Regions from separate parts of the Bacillus pretiosus genome, predicted to be linked through region 3. Evidence: riboswitches for the same ligand, from Rfam matches in the RefSeq annotation. Region 3 holds a riboswitch; each other region holds the start of a gene.

The links. A riboswitch is a leader RNA that binds a small molecule or an ion and turns the genes downstream of it on or off. The one in region 3 is predicted to bind lysine.
Positions count from the first base shown of each region.
Region 1: it holds a riboswitch for lysine, as region 3 does, so the genes downstream of both, ACU8YW_RS04480 (amino acid permease) here and ACU8YW_RS08885 (aspartate kinase) in region 3, are expected to answer to the same signal.
Region 2: it holds a riboswitch for lysine, as region 3 does, so the genes downstream of both, ACU8YW_RS15195 (amino acid permease) here and ACU8YW_RS08885 (aspartate kinase) in region 3, are expected to answer to the same signal.

Region 1 covers NZ_CM129593.1:854,106-864,332, reverse strand. Annotated here, with positions in the region: gene gapN (NADP-dependent glyceraldehyde-3-phosphate dehydrogenase) at 562-2,001, shown strand; lysine riboswitch at 2,180-2,361, shown strand; gene ACU8YW_RS04480 (amino acid permease) at 2,508-3,932, shown strand; gene ACU8YW_RS04475 (ABC transporter permease) at 3,993-5,192, shown strand; gene ACU8YW_RS04470 (catalase) at 5,385-7,382, shown strand; gene ACU8YW_RS04465 (type 1 glutamine amidotransferase domain-containing protein) at 7,406-7,921, shown strand; gene ACU8YW_RS04460 (hypothetical protein) at 8,160-8,363, shown strand; gene ACU8YW_RS04455 (NAD(P)H-dependent oxidoreductase) at 8,484-9,029, opposite strand; gene ACU8YW_RS04450 (ester cyclase) at 9,049-9,588, opposite strand; gene ACU8YW_RS04445 (winged helix-turn-helix transcriptional regulator) at 9,759-10,097, shown strand; gene ACU8YW_RS04440 (MFS transporter) at 10,226-10,227, opposite strand, start outside.
Region 2 covers NZ_CM129593.1:2,955,382-2,965,608, reverse strand. Annotated here, with positions in the region: gene ACU8YW_RS15235 (peptidoglycan D,D-transpeptidase FtsI family protein) at 1-1,499, shown strand, start outside; gene lepB (signal peptidase I) at 1,582-2,103, shown strand; gene ACU8YW_RS15225 (CmcI family methyltransferase) at 2,137-2,760, opposite strand; gene ACU8YW_RS15220 (antitoxin VbhA family protein) at 2,986-3,171, shown strand; gene ACU8YW_RS15215 (PhzF family protein) at 3,381-4,238, shown strand; gene ACU8YW_RS15210 (class I SAM-dependent methyltransferase) at 4,288-5,049, opposite strand; gene ACU8YW_RS15205 (DNA alkylation repair protein) at 5,357-6,127, opposite strand; gene ACU8YW_RS15200 (iron-sulfur cluster biosynthesis family protein) at 6,161-6,466, opposite strand; gene ACU8YW_RS15195 (amino acid permease) at 6,580-8,046, opposite strand; lysine riboswitch at 8,159-8,351, opposite strand; gene ACU8YW_RS15190 (GNAT family N-acetyltransferase) at 8,736-9,185, shown strand; gene ACU8YW_RS15185 (sulfite exporter TauE/SafE family protein) at 9,225-10,227, opposite strand, start outside.
Region 3 covers NZ_CM129593.1:1,691,138-1,701,364, forward strand. Annotated here, with positions in the region: gene asnA (aspartate--ammonia ligase) at 1-422, shown strand, start outside; gene ACU8YW_RS08875 (helix-turn-helix domain-containing protein) at 561-965, shown strand; gene ACU8YW_RS08880 (VOC family protein) at 1,200-1,652, opposite strand; gene ACU8YW_RS08885 (aspartate kinase) at 1,999-3,228, opposite strand; lysine riboswitch at 3,429-3,615, opposite strand; gene ACU8YW_RS08890 (DoxX-like family protein) at 3,807-4,715, shown strand; gene ACU8YW_RS08895 (DUF4166 domain-containing protein) at 4,719-5,330, shown strand; gene ACU8YW_RS08900 (YndJ family protein) at 5,336-6,961, shown strand; gene ACU8YW_RS08905 (8-oxo-dGTP diphosphatase) at 6,990-7,475, opposite strand; gene ACU8YW_RS08910 (N-acetylmuramoyl-L-alanine amidase) at 7,645-8,886, shown strand; gene ACU8YW_RS08915 (S-layer homology domain-containing protein) at 9,142-10,227, shown strand, end outside.

The DNA.
Region 1 (10,227 bases), 840 kb from region 3:
TCGTTTCACTCCCATTTCTTTACCCACTATCCAGATCCATCACATTTACATTTCGTAATCCATACAATCTCATCACACTTTTCCACCTTCCAAAGTTTTATATAGTAACGTGGAAAACAAAAAAAGCATACCGCCGCTTGACGATATGCACAAAAATGCATAAAAGCGTACGTTACGATATACGCAACGTACGCTTTTTATAAGACAAAGATGCCTTATATATCCGCACGGGTTGCGTAATGATATGAATGTTTTCTGCCATTTAACAGAGCTAAGCCCATTACATTTACGATTACAATCATTACGCACACCCCCTTCATTTATTTTCCATTTATAATCTTACAACTTTATTGAGTATTCTGTCAATTGTTTTTTACAAACCGAATAAAAATATACGCTACATCATTTTGAAATAAGGGAATCTTCTGTAAGAAAGGGCATACAAAATAAAAAAAGAATAAGAAATCGTTTTCACAAACATTTCATTTGAAAAATGTTATCAAACACCCTACAATCACCTTATACTCACTCTTACAAGTTGCTATTTTAGGAGGACTAATCATGACAACTAGCAATACGTACAAATTTTATTTAGACGGAGAATGGAGAGAAAGCTCTTCAGGAGAAACAATCGAAATTCCATCTCCATACTTACACGAAGTAATTGGACAAGTACAAGCAATTACTCGCGGAGAAGTAGATGAAGCAATTGCATCTGCAAAAGAAGCTCAAAAATCATGGGCGGAAGCTTCTCTACAAGATCGCGCAAAATATTTATATAAATGGGCTGATGAGCTCGTAAATATGCAAGATGAAATTGCCGATATCATTATGAAAGAAGTCGGTAAAGGTTATAAAGATGCGAAGAAAGAAGTTGTTCGTACAGCTGATTTCATTCGTTACACAATCGAAGAAGCTCTTCATATGCACGGAGAAAGCATGATGGGCGATAGCTTCCCTGGCGGAACGAAATCTAAACTTGCGATCATCCAACGCGCACCACTTGGTGTTGTATTAGCAATCGCACCATTTAACTACCCAGTAAACTTATCTGCTGCAAAACTTGCACCAGCATTAATTATGGGTAACGCTGTTATTTTCAAACCAGCAACCCAAGGTGCAATTAGTGGTATTAAAATGGTTGAAGCACTTCATAAAGCTGGCCTTCCAAAAGGTCTTGTAAACGTAGCTACAGGACGCGGTTCTGTAATTGGTGACTACTTAGTAGAACACGAAGGCATCAATATGGTATCGTTCACAGGTGGTACAAACACAGGTAAACATTTAGCGAAAAAAGCTGCAATGATTCCACTTGTATTAGAACTTGGTGGTAAAGACCCTGGTATCGTTCGTGAAGATGCTGACTTACAAGATGCTGCAAACCATATCGTAAGCGGTGCATTCTCTTACTCTGGTCAACGTTGTACAGCTATTAAACGTGTACTTGTACACGAAAACGTAGCAGATGAGCTTGTTAGCTTATTAAAAGCGCAAGTAGCTGAACTATCAGTTGGATCTCCAGAACAAGATAGCACAATCGTTCCATTAATCGACGACAAGTCTGCTGACTTCGTTCAAGGTTTAGTTGACGACGCTGTAGAAAAAGGTGCAACAATTGTTATCGGTAACAAACGTGAGCGTAACTTAATTTACCCAACATTAATCGACCACGTAACAGAAGAAATGAAAGTTGCTTGGGAAGAGCCATTCGGCCCAATCCTTCCAATCATCCGTGTTTCTTCAGATGAGCAAGCAATTGAAATTGCTAACAAATCAGAGTTCGGCTTACAAGCAAGTGTCTTCACAAAAGACATTAACAAAGCATTTGCAATTGCTAACAAAATCGAAACTGGTTCTGTTCAAATTAACGGACGCACAGAGCGCGGCCCTGACCACTTCCCATTCATCGGTGTAAAAGGTTCAGGTATGGGCGCACAAGGTATTCGTAAGAGCCTTGAGTCTATGACACGTGAAAAAGTAACAGTATTAAACTTAGTTTAATCTTATATGTAGAAGCTGATCTAATTTTGGATCAGCTTCTTTTTATATCAAATAATTATTCATTCCTAATCACAAACTCTTCTCTATAATCTGATTATTACTATATCCATTGACGTATAAAAATACATTTGTTACTCTTAAAGACGTTAATTTAATATTTAAATCCTCATTCGTATCTCGGTGAGGTAGAGGTTGCAGTCATTAAGAGTATCATTTCAAGAGATGTAGTGGCATTGATGAAGGAATGAGAAAGGAATGATTGCCGAAGTAAGTTGTGTCCACCATGCACGCTTGCTGGGTCTGCATTTAATAAGTGCAGAACTGTCACAAACGTTTCGTTTGTGGAGAGCTATCGAGAGGTATGTCGTGGGTTTCTTATAAGATAGAAAGCATGTAGCGGCAAATTACGTGCTTTTTTTGTTTTGTTTGGGACTTCTCTTCTCTACTAAGAAGACATACATATCTCCTCGCTTGACTTGGTTATACTAACTTTGGAGGTATTTTCTATGCAACAAAAAAAATGGGGCTTTTGGGTACTAACAGCTTTCGTTGTCGGTAACATGGTTGGCGCTGGTATTTTCATGGTGCCAAGTACGTTGGCACAAACAGCAAGCCCTCTCGGTGTCACTTTAGCTTGGTTAACAACAGGGTTTGGTGTTTTAATGCTAGCTCTTGTTTTCGGTAATTTAGCAATTCGTCGTCCTGATTTAACGACAGGACCACAAAGTCATGCATATGCTTTATTCTCAACACCAAAAAAGAAAAAAATGGCTGGTTTCAGTATGGTATGGGGATATTGGGTTGCAAACTGGGCAAGTAACGTTGCCATCATTACATCTTTCGCGGGATATTTATCACTCTTCTTCCCAATTATGAAAGATACACGACTACTATTTTCAATCGGTTCTTTTAACATAGAAGTCGGAAAACTAATTACATTTACGATTTGTTCCATCTTACTTTGGGGAACTCATATTATATTAACAAACGGTGTAAGCGGAGCTGGAAAACTAAACTTCTTAGCAACAACAACGAAAGTAACAGGATTCCTTTTATTCATCGTCGTTACGTTATTTGCATTCGAGGCTTCTAAGTTTGGACAATGGTACACACCGATGATCGATAAATCAGGTGTATCACACGGCCTTCTTTCACAAGTAAATTTAGCCGCTCTTACAACACTTTGGGCATTTATCGGAATTGAATCAGCAGTACTTTTATCAAACCGTGCTACCTCTCCTAAAACAGTAAAACGCGCAACAGTTGCGGGATTACTTATTACAGTTGCGATTTACTTAGGAATTACAATTTTAACAATGGGTGTCCTTCACGTTGATAAATTACAAGCTTCTGAACGTCCATTAGCAGACGCATTAAACGCTGCAATGGGGCATGGCGGCGGGAAACTGATGGCATTACTTGCTCTTACTTCCCTATTCGGTTCTATCTTGGGCTGGATTTTATTAAGCTCAGAAGTACCATATCAAGCTGCAAAAGAAGGTTTCTTCCCTTCCTTCTTTACGAAAACAAATAAAAAAGGAAGTCCAATTTACTCATTACGATTAACAAACATTATGTCGCAAGTGTTCTTATTCTCAACACTATCCGGAACAATTGCGGAAGCTTATACATTCGTTATTACCGTATCAACACTAGCCTACCTCATTCCATATCTCGTTTCACCAATCTTCCAGTTAAAACTAGTCGCAACTGGTGAAACATATAAAAATGAAATGCGGGCAAGAATTACAGATGGCATAGTAGCAGTAATCGCACTTTGCTACGCACTATGGGTTATTAAAACCGGCGCATCCGATATAAAAACGTTCCTTCTCGGAATTGGTTTATTCGTAATCGGATTTGCTTTCTATCCATTAATGAATCGTGATGAGAAAAAAAATAACGAAAAGAAAAACGGGCAAGTTGCATAACGCAATTTGCTCGTTTTTTCTTTTGTAAAACATATATAATAGAACAAAGAGGTGAAAAACATGTCAATCGAATCACTATGGAGCAGTCGCTTCCAACAACATATTCAAAATATCATTACATACTTTGCACGTATGATTAACGGTTTACTATATAGCTTTATCTTTATTTCATGCGTTGGCGCATATTACTATGCTCAGTTTCTAAAAGCATCTCCTTCTAAAGGAATATCTTTACTACTTATCACGATTGTACTTACATTCATTATAACGAGATGCCCGATCCGTACATTTATTCAAAAACCTGATGCTGTCTATTTGCTTACATTAGAAGAGAAACTAACGTCTTATTTTAAAAAATCTCTTCTATATAATTACATCATTCAGCTTTTCCCATTATTATTTACGTTCCTTATTCTCGTTCCACTTGCACTGCAATCATTACAATTAACTGTACCTTTCTTATGTACAATCTTTATCGTTTTAATGATTACGAAAGCTTGGAATATATATACACATTGGATGTGGCGTGATAGTCATGAAAAAAACATATGGTTCATTATTCGTATTACTTGTAACGCCCTAATCATTTACATGCTATTTTACTCGGCACATGTTCTCATATTAGGCGGATTGCTCTTACTACTTGCTTTCCTACTTCTATACACGAAAAAACAGCCTACAAAACGAATACCGTGGGATTACATAATCGAGCAAGAAGAAAAAATGAACGTTCGTTTTTATCAATTTGCTAGCATTTTCACCGATGTTCCACAACTAAATAAGCAAGTAAATAAAAGAAAATGGCTTACAAATTGGATTGAACCTTTATTACATAAAAAACAAGCAACTTTCTTCTATTTACATACACTGGCATTTTTACGTGGGAATGATTATTTCGGTATATATATTCGTTTAGGGTTGATCGGTGCCTTCGCCTTATATTTTATACCAAACATATACGTAAAAGGCGCTATCGCTTACATCGTCCTATATATGATTTCTATGCAGCTCCGTTCCCTGTGGAAATATTTTTCGGGAAATATTATTGTAGCATTATATCCAATTGATACTGAGAAACGAATGAATCAATTTCTTCACTTAATCTTTATATTGCTAAGCATTCAACTCATTGTATTTTCAATCGTTATACTCATTGCTACAAGTCAATTTTTACATAGCCTTATCATTATGATTGTCGGGTTACTCTGGATCAAATGTATTATTGTACCAAAAACGAAGCAACGAATTTCTGCGTTTTAACGAAAAGAATTATCTTAAAAGCCAAGGAGAGAATAAATTCTCTCCTTGGCTTTTTTATTTTTCTTCCCCAAACAAGAATTACTGAAACAACCGATATTTTATGATTTTTACATACAAAAACGATAATACATGTTTACGCCCTAACAAAAAGGGTATGTATTAAATTAACAGGGCAAAGGAGGTGCCTATATTGTGAATAAGAAAATGGAGCAATTGGAACATCACATTACAGATAATCAATGCAAACATGCTTTAACAACAAACCAAGGAGTAAAAATAGCCGAGGATGAATTTTCTTTAAAGATGGGCTTAAGAGGCCCAACCTTAATGGAGGATTTCCACTTTCGCGAGAAAATGACCCACTTTGATCATGAACGAATTCCTGAAAGGATTGTTCATGCGCGCGGAGTTGGCGCACATGGTTATTTTCAGCTTTATGAATCTTTAGAGGCATATACAAAAGCAGATTTTCTTACTAACCCTTCAAAAAAAACACCTGTATTTGTACGGTTCTCGACCGTTCAAGGCTCTAAAGGATCCAATGACACAGTAAGAGATGTGCGCGGATTTGCCACAAAATTTTATACAGATGAAGGTAACTATGATTTAGTAGGTAATAATATGCCAGTATTCTTTATCCAAGATGCTATTAAATTTCCTGATTTTGTACATGCAGTTAAACCAGAGCCACATAATGATATTCCTCAGGGAGCTAGTGCTCATGATACATTTTGGGATTTTGTTGCGCATAATCCCGAGTCTACTCATATGGTTATGTGGCAGATGAGTGATCGCGCAATTCCGCGTAGTTTACGAATGATGGAAGGTTTTGGAGTTCATACATTTCGACTTATTAATAAAGAAGGAAAAGCCCACTTCGTAAAGTTTCACTGGAAACCTACCCTAGGGGTTCATTCATTAGTATGGGATGAGGCTCAAAGGATTGCTGGGAAAAATCCTGATTTCCATCGTCAAGATTTATACGAAGCAATTGAAAAAGGCGATTATCCGGAATGGGAGCTTGGATTACAGTTAATTCCGGAAGAAGATGAGCATGCATTTGATTTTGATATTTTAGATCCAACGAAACTATGGCCTGAAGAAGAAGTTCCTGTAAAACTAGTTGGTAAAATGACACTGAACAAAAATGTTGATAACTTCTTTGCCGAAACGGAACAGGTAGCTTTTCACCCTGGCCATGTCGTACCAGGTATTGATTTTTCAAATGATCCTCTTCTGCAAGGAAGATTGTTCTCCTATACAGATACACAATTATCTCGTTTAGGAGGTCCTAATTTCCACCAAATTCCTATTAACCAGCCTGTATGTCCTTTTCATAATAATCAACGTGATGGTATGCATCAAATGCAGATTCATCGCGGTCAAACAAGCTATCATCCTAATGGCTTAAATAACAATCAACCAGCAACCGTCCAAGCCGAACAGGGCGGATATGAACATTATCAAGAAAAGGTTGATGGACATAAAATTAGGGGGCGCAGTAAAAGCTTCCTTAACTTTTATTCTCAGGCTAAACTTTTCTACAATAGTATGAATGCTATTGAAAAGCAGCACATAAAAGACGCATTTTGCTTTGAAGTTGGGAAGTGCAAATCAGACATGGTGAAGGCCAATGTAATTGCTCTTTTAAACCACGTCGATCGTCAATTAGCAAAGGAAGTCGCTAACATGATTGGAGCTCCCTTGCCTAAGGAAAATCAAGAAATAAATTCGGATGCAAAATCACCTGCACTCAGCATGTCCAATACTATTTTTAAAGCTGATTCCAAAAATGTGGCAATTCTATTAAATGGCGATCCAAGCATTTCCCTTCTGTTCGAATGGATTCAAGCTTTTGCACAGCACCGAATTAACTATGGCATCATAGATAATAAAATTCATCATTTCAATGATTCTATTAAAGTAACGGATACTTATACAACAGCAGACTCCTCACTTTTTGATGCAGTCTTAGTGTTTAGTAGTGAATCTGTCATTAAACCCCCTGTTTTAGAATTTGCAGAAACTACTTTTAAACACTTTAAACCGATAGCCTATGTCCTTAGCGACCCTCATGCTTTAGACCATAGTAAGGTTAAACTGGATGAAGCAGGAGTTTACAACTTAACAGATACTTCAATTGAATCATTTATAGAAGGCATTGCCCAAGGACGATTCTGGAACCGATAATATAATGTAAGGAGCGGATTAGAATGAGTAAAAAAATTGCTACTTTAATAACAGATTATTTTGAGGACACAGAATACACAGAGCCAGCAGAAGCTTTTAAACAAAAGGGATATGAATTAACAACTATTGAAGCAGAAAAAGGTAAAACGGTACACGGTAAACAAGGAAAAAGTGAAGTTGTAATTGATAAAGGTATCGATGATGTTTCTCCAGAGAACTTTGATGCCCTCTTCATACCAGGCGGATTTTCCCCAGATATACTTCGTGCAGATGAACGTTTCGTTCGCTTTAGCAAAGCATTTATGGATGCGAAAAAACCTGTTTTTGCTATTTGTCACGGCCCCCAATTACTCATCACTGCCCAAACGCTTGAAGGACGTGATGTGACTGGATATAAATCCATTTCGGTCGATTTAAAAAATGCCGGTGGAAATTTCCATGACAAAGAGGTTGTCGTATGCCAAAATCAGCTAGTAACAAGTAGACAACCGGAGGACATCCCAGCGTTTATTGAAGAATCGTTGCGTATACTAGGATAGTTATTAGAGGTTAGCCAAAATAGCTGTTTAGCTACTTTGGTTAACCTTTTTATTTGTATGAAAATTAAAAAGGAATATCATTTTTAATGACCTGTGGATTCCTCCCTTCTTCGTCCCCAAATTTCTAATCACTTTTCATAGGCATTTCTCATATAGTGAAAATGACTATACGATTCCTATCCATAAGTTAAATAATAATTTTACACATATATAAATAAAAAAAGATGGGAGCCTAGCTATGAACAATAATCCACCTTCAACGCCCCCAAATCCAACGGAAACGAATAATAATGAAGTAAGCTTACAAACGTTACGCGTCATTGGGCTTATTGTACTGATTAGTGGCTACATATTAGTAGCTCTTTCTGAAGTAGGAACGTTAAAAAATCTTTTGCTACAGCCTAGTACTACTCCAAATTTAGCTGAAGTTGATCCGTTTTAAAAAGAAAAAACATACCCTTCTTCTTTAAAAAATGTAACAATTGATTCATTCGGCTGGGCAAATTTTGCGAAATTATGGATACAGCCATCCCCGCATTAAATATGGGGATGGCTGTAATTATTAAATGATTTCTTCTAAATGATTCTTCAAGTTCTCTAAATACTTATCAATTGTAGGATTCTTCACCACATCATAACAAGCAAAGCTCTTTAACGGACTCATGCCAAGAAACTTTTGCACGCGGTGTAAATGGCTAAGCGTTGACTCTAAACTTTCCCCTTCAAAGAACTTCGTCTTATCTCCAAATGCCTTTTCAGGTGCATTCCAAGTTGTAGAAAACATATACTGCTTCTCTTTTAATAAACCACCTGTTCCATATTCATCAGCACCTTTAAAGAACAAACCATATTCATATACTTCATCCATATACGTTTTAAATAAGCCCGGTACACTAAACCAGTAAATCGGTGTTTGATAAATCACAACATCCGCCCATAAAAACTTCTCTTGTTCTTCTTTAATACTATAGCCATCTTGAATCGTTGTTGTTTTCACATGATGCTTCTCACTTAATACCGTTACCATATAATCAACTAACGTTCTATTTAATCGTCCTTCTTTCGTACCGTATTTTTCATGTCCATTTATAATAAATATATTTTTCATCACTTTTCTCTCCCCTATTTTATTCCTCGGCTATTAACCCAAGTTGTTGTTTCAGCGTAAGATTATCTTCTAAATGCCAGTCTTCCGTTATCTTTCCGTCTTTCACATGTAAAATATCAATTGCAAAAAAATTGATTTTCTTATCCTTATGCGTTCCTGTAAAAGAAAGACGAGCTGTTACTTTATCACCGACGACTAATAAATCTTCAATCTCGCAATGTATATTAGGAACGACTTTACGAAAATTTTGTGCCGCAAACTTTAATCCTTCAGTGCCTTGTGGTCGCCCTTTCGGCAATGTATTATCGGAAAAATCTTCAGAAACAGTTTGCAGAATAAGTTCCTCCTTACCTGTATCCCAAAATGCATAAAAACGCTGCGCTGCATGAACCATTTCGGTCGCTTCCTTTTTACTTAGTGAGGGATCAATTGTCATCGCTTTTGGCTTTGGCATTTCTTTTAATAACTGGATTTCCGTTTTTTGTTCCCCGCTACATGCTACAAGTACAATACAAACAACAAACAAACTAAGGAATCCAAACAACTTTTTTATCCCCATGAAAATCACCTCCTCCTTCATATAAACCCTTTGTATTTCATATTGCTATTGTATATGCACTAACTTCCTTTATGGAAGTAGTGATATTTTTTTCATATAGTTACCAAAAGTATAGTTTTGTGATACTATAAAGCAAATTCATCCAAAAAAATTTTATGGAGGCTAGTTCCATGAACAATATAGATCCAGTTGAATTAACGAAAGGTTTACCTGGCATACCTTGTCCTATCGCTAAAACACTTGACGTAATTCGTACAAAATGGACGTTTTTAATCATTCGCGACCTTCTTATCGAAGGAACATTACGCTTTAGTGATTTACAAAAATCAATGAATGGGATTAGCCCGAAAACATTATCGCTTCGACTAAAAGAACTAGAATCTCAAGGCATTATAACGAGAAAAGTATATCCAGAAGTTCCGCCTCGTGTAGAGTACACATTAACGGATAAAGGAAAGCAATTAGAGGGGATTTTCATTGAATTAAAACGGTTTGGATTAAGCTTATAAAGTGAAACTTTTATGGGCAGTTGATCCCCCACCTAAATTCTTTGCTTTCAGTGAATTTTGAGGCGGGGGTCTTACTGCCCATTAAAGCGGGATAAAATAAAAACCCCTTACCGTCGTAAGGGGTTTTATT
Region 2 (10,227 bases), 1.3 Mb from region 3:
TAAGTGAAAGATTGGCAAGTTTACCAGGAGTGGATACGACAGTCGATTGGGAACGTGAATACCCAAATGATAAAATACTTCGTTCCATACTTGGTAGCGTTTCTACTGAAAATGAGGGCTTGCCAAGAGAACAGTTAGATTATTATTTAGTGCGTGATTATAACCGAAATGATCGCATTGGTAAGAGCTATATCGAGAAACAGTACGAAGATGCATTACATGGAACGAAAGAACAGTCTAAAAATATTACGGATAAAGCGGGGAATATTATTCGGACGGAAAAAGTGACTGAAGGAAAAAGCGGAAATAATTTAATGTTAACTGTTGATATGGAGTTACAGAAAAAAGTAGAGGAAAGTCTTGAAAAGAATTTACGAGCATTTCATTCTGCAGAGCCAATGATGGATCGTGCATTCGTCGTAATGATGAACCCGAAAAACGGGCAAATTTTATCAATGGGTGGAAAGAAAATTGTAAATAAAGATGGTGGCATGCAAATAGAAGACTTCGCTTTAGGAACGATGACAAGTTCTTATGAGTTAGGGTCAACTGTGAAAGGGGCTACGTTATTAGCCGGATATCAAACTGAAGCAATTAAGCCGTATACGCACTTCTTTGATGCACCAATGTATTTTAAAGGAAGTTCTAAACCAAAGAAATCGTGGAAAGACTTTGGTGATATTGATGATTTAAGAGCTTTACAAGTTTCATCGAATGTTTACATGTTTAATACAGCATTAAAAATGGCAGGTATAAATTATGTACCAAACAATCCGTTAGACATTAAACTAGAGACATTTAATAAAATGCGCTACTATTTTAGACAGTTCGGATTAGGTGTACCGACTGGAATTGACTTGCCGAATGAATCGATTGGTCAAATGGGTAGAACGGATAACATACCTGGTTTTTTACTTGATTATGCGATTGGACAGTACGATACATATACACCGCTGCAACTTGCTCAGTATATTTCAACAATTGCAAACGGCGGTTACCGAATGAAACCACAAATTGTACAAGAAGTGAGAGAGCAACCACATAGACCAGAGGATGTTGGAAAAGTTGTTCGGTCTATTGAACCAGTTATTTTAAATCGAGTGGATATGGACACTTCATACATTAATCATGTAAAAGAAGGATTTAGAAGAGTTTTTCAAGAAACTGACGGAACAGGTACTGCAACGTTTAAAGGATTACCGTATAAACCAGCTGGAAAAACAGGAACAGCTGAAACTGTATACGGTGGAGAAAGTGATATTGGAAGAGATGAAAACAATAACCGAAAAAAATGTTATAATTTAACTCTTGCCGGTTATGCACCATATGATGCTGATCCGGAAGTTGCTTTTTCAGTTGTTGTACCTTGGGTGAATGATGACAAATCAGGAATTAATTCCGCGATTGGTAAAGAGATTTTGGATTCATATTTTGAATTGAAAGCGAAAAGAGCGGGTGGAAATCCAGTCCCAGTAGAACAGCCGAACAAGGCACAGTAAAAATAGTATCACTGCATGGAGATATATTGTGCAGTGATATATTTTTTGAGTGACTAAGCGTTTAAATAAGGTGGGAATGGAAATGAAACAGGAGATTAAAAGAGGCTGGGGGAAATACATACTCTTCGTTTTTGTTTTGGTAGTAGCCTATCATTCTTTTACTTTATGTAAAGTGGAAGGGAAATCGATGCAACCGACTTTATATGAAGAAGACTACGTATTTGTAAATAAAGCAGCAGTACATTTTTCAAATTTAGAGCACGGAGAAATTGTCATTATAAAGGAAGAGGATGAGTCGAAATATTATGTAAAACGAGTAATAGGACTTCCTGGTGACGTAATTAACATAACGAATGGATCAGTATATGTGAATGATAAAAAGCAAGAAGAACCGTATACAAATAAAGATTTATTTAATAATACGCAAGTGTTTTCTAACTTTCAAAAGACAAAAATCCCGCCAAATAAATTATTTGTAATGGGAGATAACCGTGAACTTAGTAGAGATAGTCGAAATGGCTTAGGATATATTGAAGAAGATAATATAATAGGCAAAGTGGAATTTGTATATTATCCTTTTTCAAAAATGAAGGTCATAGAATAAGTGGGGTTATGTATAACCCCACTTATTAAAGTTTCACTTTATCTTCTTTAAAAAACCTTTTGGATTAAATGATATGAAAAACTTATGTTTAGATTCATCGATTATGAAGTTGTTATTTTTAGCTAAAAACTCTTCAACAGCTTCCATCGGTCCAGGGCCCCAATCGGGAGAAACAGGATTTCCATTAATAGATGTATCCTCTACAATAATATAACTACCAGTAGTAACGATAGATTTATAAAGTAAAAGTTCTTTTGATACATGCTCTTTACTATGGTCTGAATCTAAAATAACTAAAATCACATCATCAGGCTTGCGCATATTTAATATAGTTTGAACGGCATGTACAGAAACAGAAGAAGCTGTTACATACGTAATTCGGTCATGGGATGGACGATTTGGTTGAGGGAATATATCAATAGTAACAACGTGCCCCTTTCCAATTAAATCTAATATAGAAGCTAAATACAATGCGCTACCACCATAACAAGTGCCACATTCAATAATTAAATCGGGTTTTAATTCGTAAATAATTTCTTGATACAAAAAAAGATCAGAGGGAAGTTTGAAAATGGGGACCCCGAGCCAATGTGTATCATGTAACCAAACGTTGCTGTCGTAATAAAGTTTTAGAAATTCATTGCTTATAGTATCGATGTTAATTCTCCTTTCTAAAAAGGATTCTTTCGCTTTACGTAAAGTGCTTACGTATGAAAGTTGTACTATATATTATGTAGTAAGGAATTGTAAGGCGAGTGTTTTTACTTAAAAATAAGCTAAATAACTCATGTGTAAATGAAAGGAAATGGATGTATGTATAAGTACACAATTTTCTTCATTAGAAAAGGAAATGAAAATGATGTGAAGGAGATAACTTAAATTATGGCATTCAAAAGTGAGGAAGAACTAAATGAAGCTATCGAAGAAGCTAAAGCAAGTCTAGCAATAGAGGGTATGATTATTACAAAAGAAATGGAAAAAATTATTAAAGCGAAGGTAACAGGAAAGATAACGCATGAGCAATTCATCGCATTAGCTGATGCGATTGCAAGGCGTGAACTTACTTAACAATCTAGAAGGCACCACAAACTTTTGTTAAATAGACGGGAAAAAAGAGATGGTAGATCCAACTCTCAGACTGTAGACAAACTATGTTTGGAGAGTTCAGATGCTAAAAAATAGTTTTTCTCTAGCTTTATGATGAATTTATCCAACAATATATATACGTAGTACGTTATATGCTACAATTTACTATAAGTGAGGAAGGAAGGTGTCTTATGAAAATATCTGTTTATGTTGCAAGTGCATTTAGCAAGGATCATAAAGGCGGAAATAAAGCAGGAGTGGTATTTATGGAGAATACATTGACCACTACTCAAAAAATGGCAATAGCCAAACAACTGGGCTATGCGGAAACCGCATTTATATCAGAGTCCGAAATTGCTGATTATAAAATTGAGTATTTTACACCAAAAGAGGAAGTTGATTTATGTGGTCATGCCACAATTGGCTCTTTCGCGATACTGATGCATGTAAATAAACTTTTCAAGAATCGCTATACGATTGAAACGAACAGCGGTGTTCTTACTATTACCATAAAAGATGACATCATATTCATGGAACAAAACGAACCGATATTCTATGATGTTATATCTCCAAATGAGTTTATCGACTGCTTTGACATTAAAGATATAGACAATACATACCCAATTCAAATTGTCTCCACGGGCTTAAAAGATATTTTAATTCCTATAAAAAGCGAAACACAATTACATACAATGCAACCTAATTTTGAAAAAATTAAAGAAATCAGCAAGTATTATAATGTTGTCGGGATGCATCTATATACTTTTAATGACAATCGAATTATATGCAGAAACTTTGCTCCGCTATACGACATCAATGAAGAAGCAGCGACTGGAACTTCAAACGGTGCATTAGCTTGCTACCTTTATGAACAGCGCTACTTACAAAAAGAAGTCTATGTATTTGAACAAGGTTATTCTTTACACTCGCCTTCCGAAATATTAGTTAAATTAGCAACCGATAGCGAGAATAAAATAGAAAAAGTTTATGTTGGTGGCAAAGGCTATTACTGTGAAACGAAGTGTTTAAATATAGAAAATATTGAGTGAAAATAAAAAAAGAGATGGTAGATCCATCTCTTTTTCATATGCTCCAGGATTAACCGCGAATCGCTTTAATCATAAAACGATGTTGCTTCACATCAAAATAACCTTTTTGTAAGATGATTTCATGTATACGATATAATTCCTCATTGTAACCTTCGACAGTAAAATCAGGAATTTGCCACGGAATCGCTTTTAAATAATAGACGATAGCGCCAATGTCGTAAAAGCGTTGAAAAGGGAACTCTTCTTTTTCTTCTAAAATAGTAAATCCATTTTCCTTTAACTCACAACATGCCGCTTCAAGCGACCAACTTGCAAATTCGCTATTTAGCGGTGTGTTAAACTGCTCATTCAGTTCCGCGCAATCGAGACCACCAACTTGTTGGGTAAAAAATATTCCATTAGGAGAAAGTATTCTTTTTACTTCAGAAGCAGCATATGATTCATGTTGATTTATGATTAAATTAAACTGACCATCTTGAAATGGTAAAGCAGTATCATCTGTTACCTCTATAACTGTAACCCCTAAAGGTTCTAATTTCTTCCGAGCAATCGGCACGTTTGGAGCATAGCCCTCAGTCGCAAAAATAGTTGATGGGAACGGTTGTAACATAGATAAAAACTCTCCGCCGCCAGTGCCCATATCTACCATTGATTCTGCATGCTGCATAAGTTGGAAAGCTGTACTGCCATATGACCACGATAAAGGCTCGCTCTTCATTCGACCCGTTTCTGAAATAAAAGAAAAATCCCAACCGCTAAAATTTGTATTAGCACTTTCTAATAAAGTTAAAAATAATAAATCACGTTTCATAATTGTATCCTCCTATTTTGTAAGTAAATGATATGATGAGAAAAGAAAAAAGGAGGACCTCTTATTAAAGGGGAACGGTTTTACGTTTCGTGTTCAAATAGATTCATATAAATTAGCTCCTTGTTAGAGTGGTTATTTGTATATTCGGGATAATTGAGTGGAAATCCTTTGAAGTTAGTAGGGAAGGTAGTTGTTTAAACGAAATAAGCCAAAAATGTTTCAAAATATTTTAAGACAAGGGTAATGTTTGAAAGAGAAAACCGCTTATACTTCAAAAATGAAGTATAAGCGGTTTTGTATAAAGTACTTAAAAAGAAAAATCTTTTGGCAAATTACCACTTTTTATCACCGTTCTTAACCCATGTTTTATAATCCAAGGATTAACCGGATGCTGTTTATCACGTAACTGCTGCAACCATTGAAAAACGAGTTCTTTATCTTCTTTCGTAATATCGTTAATATGATTGGCTACTGATTTTTGGACATATTTAGACGGGTCATTCATTAATGGTTCAAGAAGTTGTAAATTGTTCTTAAAGTCACCTTTCAGAGCTCCCATTTTTTTAGCCCAAGGAAGTCTTGGTCTTGTACCTTCGGAAACTAATCTCCTAATGTGGCTGTTTTCGTCATGAATCCACTGTTGTAATATGTCTAGTGTGCCATCATGGTATGTTTCAAGAAAAGGACGAATAGCATATTCAGCAGTATTTCTTTTTGTTATTTCATACATGGCGTTAAATGAGGGTTCAAAATCGTTAAGCCCATATTTTTCAACGTATTTTGCAATAGGCATGTACATATATCCGTTTGTAAATGTACCTACTTCTGTTGTATTTTCTGGTCCCAATGTTTTCAGTAAAATATGTATTGCTTCATTAAAATCTTTTTGTAATACATTGTGTAATTCATCTGCTATTACTTCTATACGTTGCTTTAACTCTAAATTTTCAACTTTACATGTTACGGAAGATACGAAGTTTCTTTTAGAGAAATTAGGATCGTGTTTACAAATAGAATCAGCCATTATTTCTGCTAATTCTTCATTAAATAAAAATTTTAACGGAACATAATTACCCATTTTTTCACCTCATTGATCAGCTGAAAATAATTTTTATTTTTTAATCGACAACCCATAAACTAAAGTCTCACTCGGAGTCGTAATACTAAAACCTGTCGTTTTATAATCAAGTGTCACCGTATCACCAGTGTAGTCTTTCGTAAATGAATCCATTTGTACGATAAACTCAGCATCTTCATATACAACATAATCTGCATCATATGTATCCCAAATTAAATCAACATCAACGAAAATACTGCAAGAGTTTGTCATTGTTCCTCTAATGCGAATGATTTTTTTGTCTTCACGTTCTAATCTATGTATAGCTGCTTTTGCTTCATCAGTAATGCGAATGTTCATGGTATCCCAACCTTTATGTATATTTCCTTTATTATTGCAAAAACAGGAGGAATAGGGAAGGGAGAAGCATTGGAATAAAAAACGAGCAAACATATTTGTTTGCTCGTTTCACTTTATTTCAATTCACATTTATCAAGTGGAATCACTTTCGTTTTCTTCGTAAATTTATATCCTAACCATAGTACTAAGAAGAGTGGTAAACCGATGTAAGAAACGAGTACACCGTTCCAATCGATTGCTTCGCCCATGAATGCGCCGTAGTTTTGTCCTAAAATTACGATGACACAAAGTGCAAATGCGAAGATTGGACCGAACGGGAACCATTTTGCTCTATATGGTAAGTCTTTTAAATCTTTACCTTGAGCGATATATGCTTTACGGAAACGGTAATGACTAATTGCGATTCCGACCCATGCGATAAAGCCAGACATTCCAGATGCGTTTAATAACCAAATGTATACAACACCGTCACCGAATAAGGAAGCAATGAAAGCGATACTACCAACAATTGACGTTACGATTAATGCGTTAACAGGTACACCGCGGCTATCTAATTTACCAAGAAACTTCGGTGCTTTACCTTGGCGAGCTAAGTCCCAAAGCATACGAGTTGATGCGTACATTCCAGAGTTACCAGCAGATAGTACTGCCGTTAAAATAACAGCGTTCATAACAGAAGCAGCAAAGGCAACGCCTGCTTTTTCAAAAATAAGTGTAAATGGACTTACTGTAACATCACTTGCGGCAAGGCTTTCAGTTGTATAAGGAATTAATAAACCGATAACGAGAATCGCAAGGATATAGAATAAAAGAATACGCCAAAAGATCGAGCGAATTGCTTTCGGAATGTTACGCTCTGGATCAGCAGTTTCACCAGCAGCAACTCCTAATAATTCAGTTCCTTGGAAGGAGAACCCAGCAGCCATAAATACACCGATAATTGCCATAATGCCGCCATTAAATGGCGCATCTGCAACAGTGAAGTTTTTAAAGCCAACAGATTCGCCGCCCATAATCCCGAAAATCATCATGAAGCCGACAATTAAAAAGATAATAATAGTAACTACTTTAATAAGTGCGAACCAATATTCAGATTCACCAAACCCTTTAACAGATAAATAGTTTAAAAGGAAAATAATAGCTAAACATAATCCACTCCAAATAAGAGAAGGGGTATCTGGGAACCAAAATTTCATAATTAATGTTACAGCAGCGAGTTCAGCAGCAATTGTAATGGCCCAGTTATACCAATAGTTCCATCCAAGTGCAAAGCCAAGGGACGGATCAACAAATTTTGTTGCATAAGTACTAAAAGATCCAGTAACAGGCATGTAAGCTGCGAGTTCAGCTAAGCTTGTCATTAAAAAGTAAACCATAATCCCGATTGCGGCGTATGCAATTAATGCGCCACCAGGTCCAGCTGAATGGATGACACCACCGCTGGCAAGAAATAGTCCGGTACCGATTGTACCACCGAGAGAAATCATCGTAAGGTGACGAGATTTTAATCCGCGTTTTAATTCACCTTGTCCTTGTGTAGTTTGCGTTTTAGAGGTAGCTTGATTCGTTGCGCTATTCATGTTCAACACTCCTTTTCTTGTAAGATAGGAAGGAACGGGGGAGAAAAATACAAAAAACCGCCAAAGGAATTTGGCGGAACGTTTCACAAATAACCACCCCATCATACCCTTCCGTTAAGATAGCACCCCACGTTTACACGGTAATTTTGTAAACGTGACAGTTCTGTTCCTTTCGGAGACAGACCCAGCTCATAATTCCAGAGAAGAAATATAAACTTCGGCAACTTTTCCTTTCAAACGGAGTCGGTGACATTCTCTGTGTCTCGTCCGTTTTACTCATAAAAGTCGCAACCTCTACCTCATCGGATTGATGAGGATTTGATATATTGCTAAGATTTTTAATATATGGCAATTGTAATGACTTTCTGAATATATTGCAAGATATTTTGTTAGGAAAAGTCAAAAAATATCGGTTATTGTATAGGAAACGCTCGCAAAACTCCACCCGAACCAACTGTTATGTAAAAAAATAAAGAAAGAAATTGTTATACAAATGTTTCGCAAAAAATATTGAAAAACCCTCTAAAATTAAAAGAAAATTCAGAAAATATAATTCGACATAACTATCAAAAGAGGATTATTCCTTAAATTCGTTTCAAAGAATAAGTATAAATCTGATAAGTAGAATGAATATTCTTTTTATTTCTGGTAAAATTGAAGTATTGTTTAATTGAAAAGGGGAAATCAACATGAAATTAGAAACAGAAAGGCTCTATATAGTACCGTGTACAGAAGAGAGGATGCACGTTGCGAGCAAGCAAGGATATGATAGTGGTCCACATATTGTAGGACATGTAGAAACTGTAAAAAAAGATAAGGAAGTATTACCTTGGGGCGCGTGGTATGTCATTCGAAAAGAAGATGACATCGTTCTAGGTGATATAGGGTTTAAAGGGAAACCAAATGAGGAACATATAGTAGAAATTGGTTACGGATTTATTGAGAAATATTGGAATAAAGGGTATGCGACAGAAGCTGTAAGAGAGCTAATAAATTGGGCTTTTCAAACAGAAGAGGTAGAAACGATTATTGCAGAGACACTTCTTGAAAATATTAGCTCGATTCGTGTATTAGAGAAACTACATATGAAGAGAATTGGCACTACAGAAACGATGATTAATTGGAAAATAGAACAATAAAAAATACCGCTCGAAGTATATCGGGCGGTATTTTTATCGTTATGGTAGCATTTGTTTTTGATCATTCGGATATCCAGCTGTCGATGCGTTAGAACGCTTGGAATGATTGCGAACAGCAATGAAAATAGAAATAATAACGACAAGACCAACTGCCACGTAAGAAAGTGAAATAATAGTTGGATCAACTTTAAATGTAGTAAGCAGTGTACGAATGTTTGTAAAGATAATAAGGCCGCCAACTAATACGCCAAGTAAATGAGAAGGAACGATGCGCACTAACCATGCAGCGATCGGTGCCGCAACGATACCACCGAGCATAAGAGAAAATACCCAAACCCAGCTTACTTGTTCCCAGCCAAGAGAAATGAAAAAGCCGATTGTTGCAGCGAGTGAAACAGGAAATTCGCTCGTATCTACAGATCCGATAACTTTTCTAGCTTCATTTCCTCTTGCCAAAAGCACAGGTGTCGTAATCGGACCCCAGCCACCACCACCAGTTGAATCAACGAATCCAGCAAATAAGCCAAGCGGAACAAGCTGTTTAGCAGACATACGCTTATTTGAAGTAACAATTTGTTTTTGAATGAGGAATCGTAATAAAATATAAACCCCCAAAGTAAATAAAAATACGGAAATGTACGGTTTAATTACATCGCCAGGTAAATTACTTAAAAAACATGCTCCAATAAATGCGCCAATTGCTCCTGGCAATGTAAGCCTGGAAACGGTATATTTATCAACGTTTCCAAATTTGAGGTGAGATGCACCAGAAGCGGCGGTTGTAACCACCTCAGCTAAATGAACAGATGCGGAAGCTACAGCCGGTGCGATACCAAACATTAATAATAGTGAGGTAGATGTTACCCCGTACGCCATTCCAAGCGCCCCATCAATCAATTGAGCGAAAAATCCAATAATAGCAAAGACAATTAATTTCTGCATAAATAATCCCCCTGTAATAATAAATGAAAAAGGCACTTTTCCCGTATGAGAAAAGTGCCTTTGGTTTTTCCAATCAGCAATAATTAAATTTGTTTCATTA
Region 3 (10,227 bases):
AACATGCAATTGCGAAAGAACACGGTGCAGTCTTCATTATCGGAATTGGTGATGCACTTCGTTCAGGTGAAAAGCATGATGGACGCGCAGCTGATTATGATGATTGGAAATTAAACGGTGACATTTTATTCTGGCACCCAGTATTACAATCTTCATTCGAATTATCATCAATGGGAATTCGTGTTGATAGTAAATCACTTGATGAGCAGTTAACGAAAACAGGTGAAGACTTCAAACGTGAGTACGATTTCCATAAAGGTATTTTAGAAGACGTACTACCGTTAACAATTGGCGGTGGTATTGGACAATCAAGAATGTGCATGTACTTCTTACGTAAAGCACATATTGGTGAAGTTCAATCTTCTGTATGGCCTGACGATTTACGTGAAGCTTGCAAGAAAGAAAACATTCATCTGTTTTAATAGAAGGGAGAGAGAATAACTCAAAGAGTTATTCTCTCTTTTTTATTGTGTAAACGAATGGTTTACAGTGAGTTTTACTAATGGTTTCTTTCTTTTTTGGATCCTTTTATGTAATAATTTGTTAAAGGAGGGGACGTTATGAGCTTAGGACAACAACTTAAAAGATTACGAGAGTCAAAAGGGTTTTCACAGGAAGATGTTGCTAAGAAAATTGGTGTAACGCGGCAAGCGGTATATAAGTGGGAAAATGATAAAAGTTGCCCTGATATTGAAAATTTGATCTTATTGAGTGAAATGTATAATGTTACGCTCGATGAGCTAATAAAAGGGAACCAAAATTTAAAAGAGAAAATACATATTGATGAAGATTTTGAGAAAGAGAATGAATTTGGTTTCTACATTGGATGTGGTTTGCTAATTGTGAGTGCTTTCCTTGATTATGAAGGAATGCAAGAGATTTTATTAGGAATTGCACTATTCATGATGGTTTTTTACTCTGACGTGAAGAAAGTTATTTTGAATGAGTTCAGATCATTTTTTTAAAGAAAAGATATATATGATAAGAAGTGAGAAGAGTCCGTTATATTTCCTAGGAAAGAGTATAACAAGTAATTGAATTGTTTTATAATGATTTCGGGATGTTGATAGTATGTTAAAAAGCTCAAACAAGTATAACCCCGTTCTAAAGCTAGGACGGGGTTCAAAATCTAAGTTTTATTAAGCGTAAAGTTCTTTCAAGTATTTTTACTTCGGCAAAGACTTCATATAAAACATTACTTATTTGTTACCGAGTTCTTCCGCCAAACCGATTAAAATACCTTCGGTTCCACGAATGTAGCAGAGTCGATATGAGTCCTCGTACTGAACTACTTCGCCAACGAGCTGAGCACCATGCTTTGTAAGTCTCGATACCATTTCGTCAATGTCTTCAACGGTGAACATGACGCGCAAATAACCGAGGGCATTTACAGGAGCTGTCCGGTGATCTGCTATAGTAGGTGGGGTGAGAAATCGCGAAAGTTCAATTCGGCTATGGCCATCTGGCGTAACCATCATAGCAATCTCTACGCACTGAGAACCGAGTCCAGTTACGCGACCAGCCCATTCACCTTCAACAGTAGCTCGCCCTTCGAGATTCAAGCCAATCTCCTCGAAGAAAGAGATTGCGTTATCAAGTGATTCTACAACGATGCTGACATTGTCCATTCGTAGTAATCGGTTGTTTGCCATAGTTTTTATCTCCTTTTATGTATAAATTTATTATTTAATTATCCTCATAATTATACTAAAATCTCTTCTAAACAAAAAACATCTTGTCACAGTGTAGGAAAATGTGACAAGGTGTTTTCGGGTATAGTATAAAACATTTTGTTAACGAACAACACTTTTTAAACCCTCTACTATTGAAATATGCGCGAACTTTATTTCGAGAATGCTATCATTTTAAGAATTCAATAATGTAGTTTCTATTCGATAATATAACTTCGACTTGCCCGCAAAATATTCCGACCCTATTGCTATTAATATAGGAAGGAAATAGATTTATATAATTTATTTTAAGTTTTACTGGTGGAAATTAACTCATCTGCACTAAAGGCTCAATTTTCGCCATAAATGATTGATGAAGCGCCTCGACACCTATTACTAAATGAAGGCGGTCAATAACGACAGACACTTTAATTTCTGATGTACTTACCATTTTAATATGAATATCTTCTTCTTTTAAAGTAGTGAACATATTTGCAGCAACACCTGGATTAGAGACCATACCAGATCCTACAATGGATACTTTTGCTAAATGATTTTCATATTCTACAGATTCATAGTGAAGTGTTTCTTGATTTTGTTCCAATACCTCTAATGTTTCTTTTAAATCATTAGAATGGATTGAGAAGGAGAGGTGAACAGTTCCTTCATTTGTAATACTTTGAATGATGATATCTACATTAATATGTGCCGCTGCTAATGAAGAGAAAACTGTTGAAAGTGCACCTTGTTCTAATCCTTTCATTGTGACGCGTGTAATATTATCTTCAAATGCAATACCTTTAACGATTGATTGTTGTTCCATGTTACATTCTCCTTTTACAATTGTTCCGTTTTCTCGTTCCATACTTGAGCGAACTTCTAACATGACATTGTGATTTTTAGCAAACTCAACAGCACGCGGATGTAATACACCAGCACCGAGATTTGCAAGTTCCAACATTTCATCATAAGAAATTTCATCTAATTTATAAGCATTTTTTACAACTCGTGGGTCCGTCGAATAAACACCGGTCACATCCGTGTAAATATCACATTTTTTTGCTTTCAGTGCAGCAGCTAATGCAACAGCAGTTGTATCAGAACCACCGCGGCCAAGTGTTGTAATTTCATGCTTTTCACTAACTCCTTGGAAGCCAGCTACAATAACAATCGTGCCTTCAGTAAGATAAGACTGAATTCGATCAGTATTAATTTCAGTAATCCGTGCACTACTATGTACAGATTCTGTCGTAATACCAGCTTGCCATCCAGTTAATGAAGTCGCGTTATAGCCTTTTGCTTGTAGTGCCATCGTTAATAATGAAATAGTCACTTGCTCTCCTGTTGATAGAAGCATATCCATTTCGCGTTTACTCGGATTTTCTGAAATCGCGTTAGCAAGTGCTACGAGTTCATCTGTGCTTTTTCCCATTGCTGAAACGACAGAGACGATGCTATGTCCTCGTTCATATTCTTCAATAATTAAATTTGCTACATGTTGAATGCGCTCAACGCTTCCAACAGAAGTGCCACCAAATTTTTGTACAATCGTTTCCATTACGAATTCCTTCTTTCATCCATTTTTAAGAATAGATTAGGACATATATAGATCCCAATATTCCTGTAGTTACCAGAGAAAAAACAAAAAACACCATCTCAAATAAGTGAGGATGGTGCTGTTACAGGAAAAGGGAAACAGAAAACGGAGCTAATAAAAAAACCGCCAAAAAAGGAATACCATAAAAATGATATCTCTTTTTTGTAGATAGCTCTTCATACATACACGTCTGTACATATGACAGTTCTGTTTCTATTCGAAAACAGCCCCAATCGATAAATGCAGAGAAATGTATCGATTTCGGCAATACTTCCTTTCATCTAATTTCATAGACATCTCTGTGTCTCCATTAGAATACTCATAAGTATCGCAACCTCTATCTCACGTTTTAGGCGAGAGTGTTTGATTTATGAAGTTGTTGGTAACATTTGTTTTATAATAATTTAAATTTTTCGGGGAATCAAGTGTTTTATATATATTTTAAAAATTCTTTCTGTTTCTGAGAAAGTTTGTGAAAAATGTAGCAAAATAAATTCATTGCATGTACATTAAAATTATAGTGCATTGGAGGTGGAAGAATGAAGGGGAAAAAGCCTATTTATGTTTCGGCAGAAATGAACACAACAATGGAGAAATTATGGGAATACACGCAAGAACCACATATACATACAGAATGGGATACTCGCTTTACTGAAATTTCATATTTAGAGAAAAAAGAAGGAGAACCACAGAAGTTTTTATATAAAACAAAGATCGGATTTGGACTTGAAATAGCTGGGGAAGGAGAATCGATAGGTGAAATAAGAAAAGAAACGGGTGAACGTATTTCTTCTTTAAAATTTTGGACGGATAATAAATTATCACTTATTCAAATAGGGCGTGGTTATTGGAAGTATACACCGCGTGAAGAACACATTTATTTTGAGACACAATATGATTATGATACGAGGTTTGGTCGTATAGGAAATGTAATAGATTTCTATATGTTTCGGCCTTTATTAGGCTGGGCGACTGCTTGGAGTTTTGATGCGTTAAAATTATGGATAGAAAAGGGACTTCATCCTAAGTTACTAATTAGAAGAACAATGACATATTGGCTCGTATGTTTTTTATTTGCATTTGTATGGATGTATCAAGGAATAGTACCGAAACTAGTGTTTACTCATTCAGAAGAAGTAAAAATGCTATCTGTGATAATTGGTTCAACTGAACATAGTATTTTTGTACTTAGAATAATTGGATTGTTAGAAATTATTTTTGGTGTCATATGGCTGTTGCCATTTCCAAAACGAAAAGTATTTATCGTACATATTTTTATGTTAATAGCCTTAACGATAGCGGCAGGGATTACGAATATTGCAAGTTTTACAGAGCCGTTTAATCCAATTACATTAAACGTTCTAATCATGGGATTATCAATTGTCGGTTATATAAATAGCACGAACTTGCCAAGCTCAAAAAATTGCAAGAGGAAGAGAAAGGGATAATGTATGGCTAATATGTATGAAAGACTATTAGGGGATTCTTATAAAAAACTACATCCAAAATTACAGAAACGCTATGAAATTACAGAAGAAAATAGTTTTACTGGAGAAGGAAAGATGGATGAGATTTATGGTGGTTCTTTTTTCGTAAAATTCATATTAAAAATTGCATCAAAGTTCCGTATGTTTTTCTCTGAGCGGGGGAAGGAAGTGCCATTTACAATACATAATACCGCTGAGCGGGATGAACATGGACATGAACTTGTGCGGTGGAATCGTACTTTTTATTTTCACAATAAGAAAAGATATTTTAACGCCGTTATGCAGTTGGATGAAGAGAATAATGAAATTGTAGATTGTTTTGGTGAACCACACATACTTGTTTCTACATTGAATTTTCATATTGATGAGGTGGGGGCAATGCATATTTCCTCAAAGAAACAATGGTTTTACATGTTTGGCAGAAAAGTCCCGTTACCTAGATTCTTATACGGAGAGGCCAACATTGTAGAAAGTTATGATGAAACACGACAATGCTTTCGAATTCATGTACAAGTACGCAATCCGTTAATCGGTTCATTATTTTCATATAAGGGAACATTTGTGGAGAGGAAATAAATGATATGAAAAATATAATAGTTGGGCTTGCTTGTTATATTGTTTTTCTAATATGTGAGTGGACAAATGTAAACCCAGTTGAAGCAATTATTTTATTATCTATTTTGTTATTTATACCGATGTCATTTTGCATTCTTGATAAAAAGACAAGAAGTGGATCATATGTATCCTTTTATAAACTAGTATCGCTTTTATATCCAATCGCAGCAATTAGTGCAATGTTAGCTTTCGTAACAAATCACTATTTCTTTGCATTACTTTGGTTTGTATATACAGGAATCGTTGCGTTATTCGATGTAAGTAGAGTGCTAGAAAGAGGATGGAAACCGTTAGAGGAGACAGCTATCGATAGTGCGTTTATGTATTTGTTTTTAGGTGGTTTCTGGTTTTTTGCTTCTGTAGCAAAGCTTTCCATTATGCACTTTAGTTCCGACATTGTTTTGCTTACAGCTGCACACTTTCATTATTCGGCATTTCTATTGCCGTTATCAGCTGGTTTAATTGGTAGGAAAAGAGAAAAGAGAAGTAAAGTATATGATGCTATTATGTTTGTCATCGTCATTTCACCTATGACAGTTGCAATAGGAATTACGTACTCAAGAGTATTTGAATTTTTTGCAGTGTTCCTATATTTATGCGCTATTTATAGTTATGGGATTTATGTTTGGCGTACGACATTTAATGCTATTAGTGCAAAGGTTCTTCTGATCATATCGTCTAGTACACTCATGGTAACAATTATGTTTTCGCTTATATATTCATATGGGAATTTGAAACATGTACTGACGATTACAATTGCTCAAATGGTTTGGATTCACGGTGTTGCCAATGGAATTGGAGTAGCGTTACCCGCATTTGTCGGCTGGATGATTGAAAAGACTGCTCCGAATTATAAATATTACGGGAAACCAATGAGCAGGTTAAGAGGAAATACGACAGTTGGTGAAGCATTTTTACATAACAGAAGTTTAATAGATAGCAAGGAATACAAAGGTTTAGTTGATAATATGAACGATTTTCATAGTGAGGGATTTGACATGGCAAAGATTCCTTTAAGTATTACTCGTTTTTATGAAAATACAAAAGAGTATGAGTTACAATCGCATATTAAGTGGGCTCGTTGGTTTCGTCCGGTTGCATTTTGCTATGAGAAAATGAGTAAGCGTGTAGGACAAATACATTTAGGAATGGGCGGTAAGTGGGAAACGATGCATGGCTCTATCGTTGGGATAATAGATGAGAAAGATGGAAGGGAGAATGTAAGGGCTTGGCTAAGAAAAAATGAAGCAGGAGAATCTATTTTTGTAGCTCTTTACTCAAAGCACACATATAAGAGCGAGACATATATGAATATTGCATTACCTTTACCATATTCGAATATGACGGGGGTTTTAAAATTATGTAATAAGAGTAATGATTTAATCATTACTAGTAAGCTGAGAAGAAACGGTAAAGGAGATGAGGGGATTTATTTACATACTCGTTTCTTTACAATTCGTTTACCGTTAGCAGAGACTTTTATTATAAAAGAGAACACGAATCACATATTAAAAGCTAACCATAGAATGTGGATATTTGGAGTTAAGTTTTTAGAAATTGATTATGAGATTAAGAAAATAGAAGGAAAGTAAAAAAAGCTTGGAGAGATACCAAGCTTTTTTACGTATGCGTAATTGTCATAGCAACTTGTTTATCTAAGTCCCGATCCCAAACACGTTGAATTTCAAACGTACCTTTTTCAAAAAATAATGGGAATCTCTCTTTAAACCAATTTTGCATAGGAAGATTTAGTGCCTCATCAATTGGCACCCATAATAATTCGCCCTCAGGAGGGTTTATAAGAAGTTCACCATCAAACGAATCTGTCCAATAATTGAATACCATATATCGAACATTTTCTTTCGGATTTACATATTCGTCTAACCCCTTGAAAATTAAATTAGAAACGTGAAGTCCAGTTTCCTCTTTCGATTCTCGTATAGCAGCTTGAACGATACTTTCTGGGAAATCTACTTTTCCGCCAGGAGCGATGTAACCAGGGAAGCCTAGATGATCGGGGCGCTGTATTAGCAATATTTTGTTATTACGCTGAATCATACACATTGTATAAATACGGTGCTCTATATCTTTCCAATTGTTGCTCATACGAATCTCTCCTCTTATAAAATCTTATAGTTTTTAACTATAGTTATATATGACAAAAAATACAATAATAATACAAAATTATACAAATTTCAATTGACTATTACTAATTTTCAGAACTATAATTAGTCTGTTACATAAATACATTGTACTTGAGAGGGGAATATATTCTATGAAAAATAGAATAATCGCAGCAGGATTAATCGCAGCTAGTATATTATCTTATTCATCTAGTAGTTTCGCACAAACAAAAAAATTTCCAGATGTCCCAGCTAAACATTGGGCAGAAGATTCTATTTACTATTTAGTAGAGAAAGGTGCAGTTACAGGTAACGATAAAGGAATGTTCGAGCCTGGAAAAGAAATTACTCGTGCCGAAGCAGCTACAATGATGGCTCGAATATTAAACTTAAGAATCGATACAAATGCTAAACCATCTTACGCTGATTCTCAAAAACATTGGGCTACTCCAATCATCGCAGCTGTAGAAAAAGCTGGCGTTGTTAAAGGTACAGGCAATGGATTCGAGCCAGACGGGAAAATCGACCGTGTTTCAATGGCATCTCTTCTTGTAGAAGCTTACAAATTAGAGTCTAAAGTAAACGGTACTCCAGAAACTAAATTCAAAGATTTAGAAACACTAAACTGGGGTAAAGAAAAAGCGAACATCCTAGTTGAATTAGGCATCTCTCTTGGTACTGGTGAGAAGTGGGAGCCTAAGAAAACTGTAACGAAAGCAGAAGCAGCACAGTTTATTGCAAAGGCTGATTCACTTAAAATAGGCAATCCTTTAGTAGAACAGATGATTATTATTGATCCAGGTCATGGAGGAACAGATCCTGGGAAAGCAACACAAGGATTACATGAGAGTGATATTGTATTAGATACATCTAAAAGATTACAAAGTTTAATAGAGAAACATACTCCATTCCGTGTGATGTTAACACGTGAAACAGATATTCGTCTTGGTGAAAAACAAGGAGAAGACCTTAAAAATCGTGTGGATTTCGCGAAAGAACATAATGGAGATATTTTTGTAAGTATCCATGCAAATGCTTCTCAAAAACATGATGGACATGGAACAGAAACTTTTTATTATAAAGGATCTGAAAAGAAAGAATTAACTGAGCGTGAAAAAGATAGTTATATGTTAGCTGATAAAATACAAAAGCGATTAGTTAAAGCTCTAGATACAAGAGATCGTGGTGTGAAACCAGAAGACTTTTATGTACTAAGAGAAAATGAGATGCCAGCAGTACTAACGGAGCTAGCATTTTTAGATAACAGCGCGGATTATGAGAAGTTAGCTTCAGAATCTGGAAGACAAATAGCTGCTGAGGCAATTTATGCGGGTATTTTAGATTATTATGAGTGGAAAGGTTTTGATGCTTCAAAATCTCGTTTAACGAAATAACAATGTTGATTGTTAAGTCCATCGTCTATATAGAGGTGGGCTTTTTATGTAAGTTTTTGTAATTTTATATCGAAATAGAAAGATGTATCGTATTATGCTGATTATGAATAAAATAATGGTAGATTAGTTTATTTTTATCACGTATACTTTTACTGTTGACTAATTAAGAGTTTGTTAGTTTAATAGGGAAAATTATACGATAAAGGGAGGCAAGTTAACACGGTATAAGCATATAGAAAACGTGTTAAACAATTTATGAAAAAAGTTATTTCTAATGTGTTAGCAGTGACAGTCGCACTTCAAGTAGTACTGGCTCCAGCAACTTCGTTTGCATCTACAAAAGAATTTCCAGACGTTCCGAAAAATCATTGGGCACTTGAAGCGATTACTGATTTAACGTCAAAAGGGGTTATTGCAGGTTACGATAATGGTAAATTTGGCTTTGGAGATGTTGTAACTCGTGAGCAAGTAGCAGCATTAATGTATCGCGCATTAAAACCAGAATTAAAAAGCGATTATAAAAATCCATACTCTGATATTAGCGCAGGAACGACGATGTTCCCAAAAGAAATTTTGGCATTAACAGATATGGGGATTTTCATAGGTGATGGTAAAGGGACGTTTAGACCGAAAGAATCATTAACTCGTGCTGAAATGTCTGTTATTTTGCAAAGAGCATTTAAATTAGAAGTAAAAGCACCACATACATTTAATGATATAGATGCAACACACTGGTGGGCAAAAGAAGCAATTAGTGCATTGCAATCCAATGGTGTATCGGTAGGAAATGGACTTGGAGGATTTGATCCATCAGGTATATTAACACGTGAAAGCTATGCGCAATTATTATATAAAGCGATGAAAATTAAAAATGATGTTCCTGTTGAACAGCCATCGTATATTAATCTAGACGTAACTTTGCCATCTAACGTAACGGCACTAGAGATTGATAATTTCATTAAAAAATCTCATTCGGATAGTCCACTTATTGGAACTGGTAAAGATTTTATTCAAGCACAAAATGAGTATGGTGTGAGCGCACTATATTTAGCTGCACATGCAATCTTAGAATCAGCGTACGGTAAATCAGAAATTGCATATCGTAAACATAATTTATTTGGCTTAAGAGCATATGACCGTGACCCATTTGCATATGCAAAATATTTACCGTCATACAAGGAAAGTATTTCTTACAATGCTGATTATGTAAGGAAGAACTACTTAGAAGAAGGTGCTAATCATTTTAATGGTTACACATTACCTGCTATGAATGAAAAGTATGCAACAGATAAAGAATGGGCTGGCAAAATCGCTAATATTATGGAGCGTATTAAACCGTTT